2 regions of the Bacillus hominis genome follow, and region 2 is predicted to be linked to the other one. Evidence: a T-box and tRNA genes for the amino acid it is inferred to sense, from the RefSeq annotation. Region 2 holds a T-box; the other holds one or more tRNA genes.
The links. The T-box of region 2 lies ahead of ileS2 (isoleucine--tRNA ligase). A T-box ahead of a tRNA ligase gene usually reads a tRNA of that ligase, here a tRNA-Ile.
Positions count from the first base shown of each region.

Region 1 (5,174 bases), 330 kb from region 2:
TGCCGTAATTGGTGGAATGTTTGCTTCGTATCAACTTGATCTAGCACCAGGTGGTACAATTGTTATGATAGCAGTTCTTATTTTGATCGGTGCAATTTTATGGAAGAAGAAAAAAACTGCATAAAGTAGGGATAGGTATGAATCTAACAGAAGCTTTACGCCTAATGAAAGAAAAAGGATACAAACATACGGGGAAAAGGGAAGAGATGCTAAGGTTATTCGCGGCTCACAATCGCTATTTAACTGCGAAAGACGTTTTAGAGCATATGAAGGATGATTATCCAGGGCTGAGTTTTGATACGATTTATCGTAACTTAACGGTTTTTGCTGAAATCGGTGTTTTAGAACAAACGGAATTAAATGGTGAAAAACATTTTCGTTTTACATGTTCCATTATGGAACATCATCATCATTTTATTTGTTTAGATTGTGGGGGCACGAAAGAGATTACTTCTTGTCCAATGGATTTTATGAATAAAGATTTTAACGGTTATGAAGTAACGGGACATAAATTTGAAATATACGGTCGTTGTCCAAAATGTGCAAAGTAAAAGCTCGTCGGTTATATAACTGACGAGCTTTTTTACATAGAAAAGAAGGTTGCTCACACATTATTGTGGGCAACCTTCTTTTTATTGTTCTTGTGTTTCTTTTTCTTTTTCTTTTTCTTTTTCTCGTTCGGCAGCCATTTCAGCAGCGATTACATCGATTTCTTTTTTCAGTTCTTCTACCATTGTTTCTTCCGGTACTTTACGAACGACTTGCCCTTTACGGAATAATAACCCTTCTCCGCGTGCACCTGCAATACCGATATCAGCTTCACGAGCTTCACCAGGACCGTTTACAGCGCAGCCGAGTACTGCAACCTTAATTGGAACTTGAAGCGTAGAGATGTATTCTTCGACTTCATTAGCAATGCTAATGAGGTCGATTTCAATACGACCACAAGTTGGACAAGAAATAAGTGTTGCGGCATTAGATGCAAGACCGAATGACTTTAATAGTTCACGTGCAACTTTTACTTCTTCAACTGGATCAGCACTTAAAGAGATACGAAGTGTATTTCCGATGCCTTTACTTAAAATTGCTCCAAGACCGGCGGCGCTTTTTACAGTTCCAGCAAACAATGTTCCTGATTCTGTAATACCTAAATGTAATGGGTAATCAAAAGCGCGAGCAGCTTTTTCGTATGCTTCAATTGCTAAGTTAACATCAGAGGCTTTCATTGATACGATAATATCGTGGAAATCTAAGTCCTCTAAAATTTTAATATGGTGCAGTGCACTCTCGACCATACCATCAGCAGTTGGATATCCATACTTTTCTAAAATATGACGTTCTAATGAGCCGGCATTTACACCGATACGGATTGGAATGCCACGCTCTTTCGCTGCATTTACAACAGCTTCTACTTTATGGCGACGTCCAATGTTACCTGGATTGATACGTACTTTATCAATGCCGCCTTCGATTGCTTTTAAAGCAAGGCGATAATCAAAATGAATATCAGCAACAAGTGGAATGTTGATTTGTTTTTTAATATCAGCAATAGCATTTGCTGCGCGTTCGTCTGGAACAGCAACACGAACAACTTGACAGCCAGCTTCTTCTAAACGTTTAATTTCAGCAACTGTAGCCTCAACATCATGTGTTTTTGTTGTTGTCATACTTTGTATAATTAATTCATTGTTACCGCCAATTGTTAAATTACCGACTTTAACTGGACGTGTTTTTGTACGATGAGTCATTTCATTCACGAATTGATCGCTCTCCTTATAAAAGAAGTTTCTTATTTTAGTCCCTTACATCAATGATAGTATGTGTGAGAAAGGGCTATAGAAACCAAAGTACTCGGTTTCACTTTTACTATTGTATCAGCGCCTTTATATAATTGACAAGGATTAAGTGATGGCTTATTGATATAACGGGAATTTATAAGACTTTCCAACTTGGATTTTTGTAGCAGATGTATTTTTATTTAATTGCTTAAAGTCATCAATTACTTTTTCAATAGAAGGAATTTTTTTCTTATTAATCGCTTCTGTAATAGAAAGAACTGTATCGCCAGTTTTTACTTCGATTGCTTTATAAACTGTATCCGTTTCTTTTTCTGTTTCTTTCTCTTTATTTTGTTTTGTATCTGTATTTTCTTTTTTTATCGTTTGGGCAGCAGAGGTTTTTTTGTATGAACTTAACATCGGTAAAGTACCGATTTTTATGTCGTAATAAAATATATAACCGAGGACAAGCACGAATAAGAGTACACCTAATCTCTTCATATCCTTCACTCCTTTGCTAGGAATATATGCTTGTCCAAAAAAAAAATGCCTATTTAGGCATTTTTTTATAGTTCTTGTTTTTCTTTCGGTTTTGGAACCTCTTTCATTGTTAAGTATAGAACGATTAAAACAACTGCAATGTAAATGAATGTTGCACCAGGTACGTTTATTTTGAATAAATCCATAATCATAAAGAAGATTGTTGGAATTGTGTAGCTGTAAGCAGTTAATGTCCAAACTTGTTTATAAGATAATTTGCGTTGACCGCTCATCGCAGAACCGATGAAGGCAAGCAATGTAACTCCTACAAAGGTAATAAATAATTGGAATAAGTACAGTAAGAACCCAATAACGAATAATAAGATTGGATAAATACTGTCAAATAACGAAATGAAATCTTGTAAATCTTTTTTCTCAAGAGATGCGCCTAGTAAGTCATTATAGGAGTATGTTTGTGTTTGACCATTCCCCATGGAGACTACTTTATCTTTTAAAACAAATAAACCTGTTTTATTTTGATATTTTTCTAAGTCTGTTGAATTTGGATCAAATACGAAAAGGGCATTTCCGTCTTCTTTTTCGATAGGTTGATCAATATCAGCTTGTAGCTCGCCATTTTCAATTTTAAAATCAGGTAAATCTTTTTCGATTACTTTATTTACCATGTTAACACCATCTTGGATAACGCTACCGTACAAGAAAGTTCTTGGAATAGTAGTGATTAGGCAAAGAAGCATAATATACAAAATGGTTTTACCGATTTTTTGGAAACGGAAAAGCGCCATATCTTTAGGCGAATATACGCTTTTTGCTAGCTGTGTAAAAATGGACATAGATTCACTTCCTTTATGTATGTATAAAATCATTGTAACGTACGAATCTAGAGGAGCTCAAGATATATTATATTTACATATAGTAGAAAGGACTAAATTTCTTCTTATTAATTTACTTCTTTTAGTAGAGAAAAATACAATTGACACTTTTCTTTTGTATATGGTAAATTTATCTTACATTTTTCAAACGATATATCCGATGGGAATTTAGTTGTTTTTCATGTTACATACATAATTGTGGACCCTTAGCTCAGTTGGTTAGAGCAGACGGCTCATAACCGTCCGGTCGTAGGTTCGAGTCCTACAGGGTCCATATCCATTTCATATGTTTATTATGTCAGCAGGAAGCTTCCTTGTAGAAGGAAGCTTTTTTTACGGAATATATGAGCATTTTAATTGAAAAGAAGTGGGAATTTTGCTACTTTAATGATAGCAAGACAAAGCGATTTATTTGTTTGCACCCTATGGCAATTAGGGTAGAATGAAGTTGTAGGTCACATATATAGTGACAATACATAAACCGGGAGGAATATAACAATGGCAAAACACGAATTACCAAATTTACCTTATGCGTATGATGCTTTAGAACCTCACTTTGATAAAGAAACAATGAACATCCATCATACAAAACATCACAACACGTATATTACAAACTTAAACGCTGCTTTAGAAGGTCATGCAGAATTAGCTGACAAAAGCGTTGAAGAATTAGTTGCAAACTTAAACGAAGTACCTGAAGCAATCCGTACAGCAGTACGTAACAATGGTGGCGGACATGCTAACCATACATTCTTCTGGACAATCCTATCTCCAAACGGCGGGGGACAACCAGTAGGCGAACTTGCAACTGCGATTGAAGCGAAATTCGGTAGCTTCGATGCATTCAAAGAAGAATTCGCAAAAGCTGGCGCAACTCGCTTCGGTTCTGGTTGGGCTTGGTTAGTAGTAAACAATGGTGAGTTAGAAGTAACAAGCACTCCAAACCAAGATTCTCCTCTAACTGAAGGTAAAACTCCAGTTATCGGTTTAGATGTTTGGGAGCATGCTTACTACTTAAATTACCAAAACCGTCGTCCTGACTACATCGGTGCATTCTGGAACGTTGTAGATTGGAACGTTGCTGAAAAACTTTACCAAGAAGCAAAATAATTAAAGTTAATACAGCTAGAAAAAAGCTAGGAGTTTTCTCCTAGCTTTTTTCTATGCTCTCCTTTTACATAATTGAGCTTGTCTTTGGAAGACTAGAACATGAAGTAAAGGAGAGTTGTGTATGAAGTGGAAACATGTAATTGGTGATGTTGAAGTGAATCGGGATTTAGTATTATTGCTCGTTATAGGAGGTTTATACACGCTCGCAATTTCTTTATCGAATACGTTTGTAAACATTTATTTATGGAAGCAAACACAAAATTATGTAAATCTGGGCTTGTATAATTTGGCCAGCGTTGTATTGCAGCCTCTAACATTTCTTGTGGGCGGGAAATTAGCGAAACGTATTGATCGCTCGATTTTATTGAGAATAGGTGTAGGCACGTTAGCTGTTTTTTTTATCGTCGTTTTAGTAGCGGGAAAAAGTGCATCTCACTATATTTTACTAATGGGAGCCCTTTTAGGAGTTGGCTATGGTTTTTATTGGCTCGCTTTTAACTTGTTGACATTTGAGATTACAGAACCAGAAACAAGAGATTTTTTTAACGGTTTTCTCGGACTTCTTACATCTTTCTCTGGAATGATTGGACCGATAGCAGCAGGATATACAATTTCACGTATGGAAAAATGGAGCGGTTATACTGTCGTTTTCTTCCTCTCGTTAATGCTATTTGCGGTTGCAGTCGTTCTAAGCTTTTTTTTATCGAAGAGAGAATGTGAAGGACGCTATGAAATTGTACAAGTATTGAAAGAGCGGCAAGTTGATGAAAACTGGGGGAGAATTACGCGCGCTCATTTCTTCCAAGGTTTGAGAGAGGGAACGTTTATTTTCGTTATTTCGGTATACGTCTATTTAGCATCTGGTAGCGAGTTAGCACTAGGGAAATATAGTTTAGTGAATTCTGCAGTATCA
Region 1 is NZ_JAUCFS010000005.1:3,852,187-3,857,360, reverse strand. It holds gene QUF93_RS22575 (metal ABC transporter permease) at 1-124, shown strand, start outside; gene QUF93_RS22570 (Fur family transcriptional regulator) at 138-551, shown strand; gene ispG (flavodoxin-dependent (E)-4-hydroxy-3-methylbut-2-enyl-diphosphate synthase) at 633-1,748, opposite strand; gene QUF93_RS22560 (protein YqfZ) at 1,914-2,279, opposite strand; gene yqgB (protein YqgB) at 2,345-3,112, opposite strand; tRNA gene QUF93_RS22550 (tRNA-Ile) at 3,352-3,425, shown strand; gene sodA (superoxide dismutase [Mn]) at 3,650-4,261, shown strand; gene QUF93_RS22540 (MFS transporter) at 4,383-5,174, shown strand, end outside.
Region 1: it has a tRNA-Ile gene. The T-box ahead of ileS2 (isoleucine--tRNA ligase) is inferred to sense a tRNA for this amino acid. The anticodon was not compared.

Region 2 (5,174 bases):
TGATGAAGAGGTCTTTGTGGATAAAGTATTAGAGTGGAAACAGGCTGCTGAGTACCATCAAGTCAAGTTAACAGATTTTCTTGATCCAAGACAGCAACAAATTGTTTCTATGGTAATAGGGCAAGGAGATGTAGCTGTACGCTTTGATGGTGCGATGCCTGAATCCGAACGAAAAAGAGCACTAATTTATCCAGATTATCTAGAATTAAATGAAGAGGAATTTCAAGTAGAAGTATTAGAAATTGACTATCCTTCCAAGTTTTTCACGCTAGAACATAGGCAAATATTAGGTGCATTCATGTCGCTTGGTTTAACAAGGGAAAAATGTGGTGATATTTTGCTTCAAGAAGATCGTGCCCAAATTGCAGTTGCAAAAGAAGTTGTATCTTATATTGAAATGAACTTACAATCAATAGGGAAAATGAAAGTTACACTCTCTCCTATACAAGTAGAGCAAATATTGCAGGTAAGTGAAAAATGGGGAGAAAAATCTGGGACTGTTTCGTCACTGCGGCTAGATGTTTTATTAGCTGAAATGCTACATATATCTAGGCAGAAAGTACAACCTCTCATAAAAAATGGACTAGTAAAAGTCAATTGGAAAACAGTAGAGCAAACTTCTTATGAATGTTATCCAGGAGATGTTTATTCTGTAAGAGGATACGGACGAAGTAAATTATTTTCTGTAGAAGGTAGAACAAAACGCGACAAATGGAGAATTTTGTATGGTATACTAAAATGATTGGTTTTTTAGAAGGAAATCCTCCTATTTTGTCGAAGAAAAGATATAATTGAAAGAGGAAATTTAGATAACTACTTGGAGGTGGCGTTGTGCCGTTAACACCATTAGACATTCATAACAAAGAATTTGGTCGCGGATTCCGTGGCTATGATGAAGATCAAGTAAACGAGTTTCTTGATCAAATTATCAAAGATTATGAATTAGTCATTCGTGAGAAAAAAGCTTTAGAAGAAAAGGTTGCACAATTAGAAGGAAAGTTAGATCATTTTTCTAATATTGAAGATACGCTGAACAAATCTATCATTGTCGCACAAGAAGCTGCTGAAGAAGTGAAGCGTAATGCACAAAAAGAAGCGAAATTAATTGTACGTGAAGCAGAAAAAAATGCAGATCGTATCATTAACGAAGCGTTAGTAAAATCAAGAAAAGTTGCCTTTGATATTGAAGAGCTGAAGAAACAAGCAAAAGTATTCCGAACTCGTTTCCGTATGCTGTTAGAAACACAGCTTGAAATGTTAAACAACGATGATTGGGATAAGTTAATTGAGTTAGAAGACGAAGTGGACGAGCTGTTGAAAAAAGAAGAAACAGTGTAAGCTTGACGTTTTTCTCATTATTACATATAATTTTAAACAACATATTTATTAAGAAAAACGAAGATAGGGATAAGTACCTTTTCACACCTTATATAGCGAACTGAGGATGGTGTAAGCTCAGGATAAGGAGATAATGGGAATATCACCCTGGAGTTCCGCGCTGAACAAATAGAGTAAGCGTAGGCGTATATTCGCGTTAAGAATATAAAGAGGATCTTATACATACGTATATGGTCTACTAGGGTGGTACCGCGGGAGACTTTCTCGTCCCTTTTGGGGATGAGAAGGTCTCTTTTTTATTCCGTTTTTTAAGTATTTCTTTTATACATGTAAGGAGGAATTGAGCATGGAGTACAAAAATACATTACTAATGCCAAAAACAGAGTTCCCAATGCGTGGGAATTTACCAAAGCGTGAGCCTGCAATGCAAGAAAAATGGGCTGAAATGAACATTTATGAAAAAGTGCAAGAGCATACAAAAGGTCGTCCTTTATTCGTATTGCATGATGGACCTCCATATGCGAATGGTGACATTCATATGGGACATGCATTAAATAAAGTATTGAAAGACTTTATTGTTCGCTATAAATCAATGACTGGTTTTAGTGCACCATATGTACCAGGTTGGGATACGCACGGTTTACCAATTGAGCAAGCTTTAACAAATAAAGGTGTAAAACGTAAAGAAATGACGGTTGCTGAGTTCCGTAAGTTATGTGCAGAGTATGCATATGAGCAAGTAGAGCGTCAACGTGAACAATTTAAGCGTCTAGGTGTACGTGCAGATTGGGATAATCCATATATTACTTTAGAGCCAGCTTATGAAGCACAACAAATTAAAGTGTTTGGTGACATGGCGAAAAAAGGTTATATCTATAAAGGACAAAAGCCAGTTTACTGGTCTCCAACGAGTGAATCAGCTTTAGCAGAAGCTGAAATTGAATATCAAGATAAAAAATCAGCATCTATTTACGTAGCATTCCCTGTTAAAGATGGAAAGAACGTATTAGAAGGTGATGAGAAATTCATTATCTGGACAACAACACCTTGGACGTTACCTGCAAACTTAGGTATTTCTGTTCATCCAGAACTTGAATATAGCATTGTAAAAGTAAATGATGAGAAATATATCATCGCTTCTGAGCTGTTTGAGACAGTTGCAAAAACGTTAGAATGGGAAAATGCTGAAGTTGTGAAAACGGTAAAAGGTAGCGAACTTGAGTATACAGTTGCAAAACATCCATTCTACGATCGTGATTCATTAGTTATGCTAGGAGATCATGTAACAACAGATGCAGGTACAGGTTGTGTTCATACAGCACCAGGACACGGGGAAGATGACTTCGTTGTTGGTAAAAAGTATGGATTAGAAGTACTTTGCCCAGTTGATGATAAAGGTGTATTAACGAATGAAGCACCTGGATTTGAAGGCTTATTCTATGATAAAGCTAACAAGCCAATTACGGAAAAATTAGAAGAGGTAGGTGCGTTACTAAAATTAACATTTATTACGCATTCATACCCACATGATTGGAGAACGAAAAAACCAATTATTTTCCGTGCAACAGCACAGTGGTTTGCATCTATTGAAGCATTCCGTAAAGAATTATTACAAGCTGTTGAAGAAACGAAATGGGTGCCAGCATGGGGTGAGACTCGTCTTCATAATATGGTTCGTGACCGCGGTGATTGGTGTATTTCTCGTCAACGTGCATGGGGTGTGCCAATTCCAGTATTTTATGCGGAAAATGGGGACCCGATTATTACAGATGAAACAATTAGCAATGTAGCAGATTTATTCCGTGAACACGGTTCTAACGTATGGTTCGAGCGTGAAGCGAAAGATCTATTACCAGAAGGATTTACACATCCAGGTAGCCCAAATGGTGAATTCCGTAAAGAAACAGATATTATGGATGTATGGTTTGATTCAGGTTCTTCTCACCAAGCGGTATTAGAAGAGCGTGATGATTTACAACGTCCAGCAGATTTATATTTAGAAGGATCTGACCAATATCGTGGTTGGTTTAACTCTTCATTATCAACAGCAGTTGCTGTAACAGGTAAAGCACCGTATAAAGGTGTTCTAAGCCACGGTTTCGTATTAGATGGTGACGGACGTAAAATGAGTAAGTCGATTGGAAACATCGTCGTACCGAAGAAAATTATGGATCAATTAGGCGGAGATATTTTACGCTTATGGGTTTCTTCTGTTGACTATCAATCTGATGTACGTATTTCAGATGATATTTTAAAACAAGTAGCAGAAGTATATCGTAAAATCCGTAATACATTCCGTTTCTTATTAGGAAACTTAGATGACTTTAATCCAGGTGAAAATAAAGTGGCGGCAGCTGAGCTTCGTGAAGTGGACCGTTACATGTTAGTAAAATTAAATGACTTAATTACAAAAGTGAAAGAAGCATATGAAGCATATGACTTTGCAGCAGTATATCATGCAATCCATAACTTCTGTACAATTGATTTAAGTTCATTCTATTTAGACTTTGCGAAAGACATTTTATATATTGAAGGTGCAAATCACCAAGATCGCCGCGCAATTCAAACAGTATTATATGATGTTCTTGTTGCATTAACAAAACTTGTAACACCAATCTTACCTCATACAGCTGATGAAGTATGGCCTTATGTTCCTGGTGCAGAAGAAGAAAGCGTACAATTAACTAATATGCCAGAAGCTGCAGAAATAGATGGTGCGGAAGCATTAAAAACAAAATGGGATGCATTTATGACATTACGTGATGACGTATTAAAAGCGTTAGAAGTAGCGCGTAATGAAAAAGTCATCGGTAAGTCATTAAATGCAAGCATTACACTATATCCAACTGCAGAAATGAAAGCTATGTTAGAGTCTATTAGCGAAGACTTAAAGCAATTATTCATCGTTTCTGAGTATAAGCTTGGTGGTCTAATGGAAGCAGCTCCAGCAGATGCGCCTAAATATGAGCATACAGCGGTTGTTGTTGCTCAAGCAACTGGTGAAACATGTGAACGTTGTTGGGTAGTTTCAGAAACAATTGGTAAAGATGCTGAACATGAAACATTATGTGAGCGTTGTGCAACAGTTGTTAAAGAAAACTATGTAAAATAATAAGGAATGACTGCACGTAAAGTGCAGTCATTTTTTTGTTAACAGTATATTGAAATAACTTTCACTCTCTTTCCTATGAAGGAAAAATGTGTGTGAGGTAAGCAAATAGATTTCGGACACACTAACTGTACATTACAGCTAGGAGGAATGTACACGTGAATGAAATCTACATGGAAATAAAAGAAGAATTGCAATTGATGAGAAAAGAGTTGCAAGAGAGACTAGCTAAAGAAGTAATGCATAAATACGATATGGAGTTTAGTGGGGAGCTCGGATATGAAATTCAGGAAGAGATAAAGAAAAAATTGCTCTTACATGATATGAAAGAGGATTTAAAGGATGTAGAACGTGCATTATTTAAAATGGAAATAGATATGTACGGTATTTGTGAAGAAACGGGGAGAGTAATTTCGGTAAAACAAATGAAAACAATGCCCACTGCCCGTACGATTCATGAATTTTTCTATGAAAAGGTAAATGTATGAATACGCACAACGATATTATGTTACCTTTTTTTAATTTATTTTATTCTTCTATAAAGGTTCATTGTGAAAAGGTAGCAGCTATGCTAAAATTTTGAGGTACACTGTCTTTGTGGGGGAAATGAAAATGATATATTATGTAATAGCGTTATTTGTCATTGCCATCGATCAAATATCGAAGTGGCTAATTGTAAAGAACATGGAATTGGGTACAAGCATTCCGATTATCGATAATGTATTAT
Region 2 is NZ_JAUCFS010000005.1:3,517,350-3,522,523, reverse strand. It holds gene QUF93_RS20665 (YlmH family RNA-binding protein) at 1-742, shown strand, start outside; gene divIVA (septum site-determining protein DivIVA) at 832-1,338, shown strand; T-box leader at 1,390-1,613, shown strand; gene ileS2 (isoleucine--tRNA ligase) at 1,685-4,450, shown strand; gene QUF93_RS20650 (TraR/DksA C4-type zinc finger protein) at 4,606-4,935, shown strand; gene lspA (lipoprotein signal peptidase LspA) at 5,060-5,174, shown strand, end outside.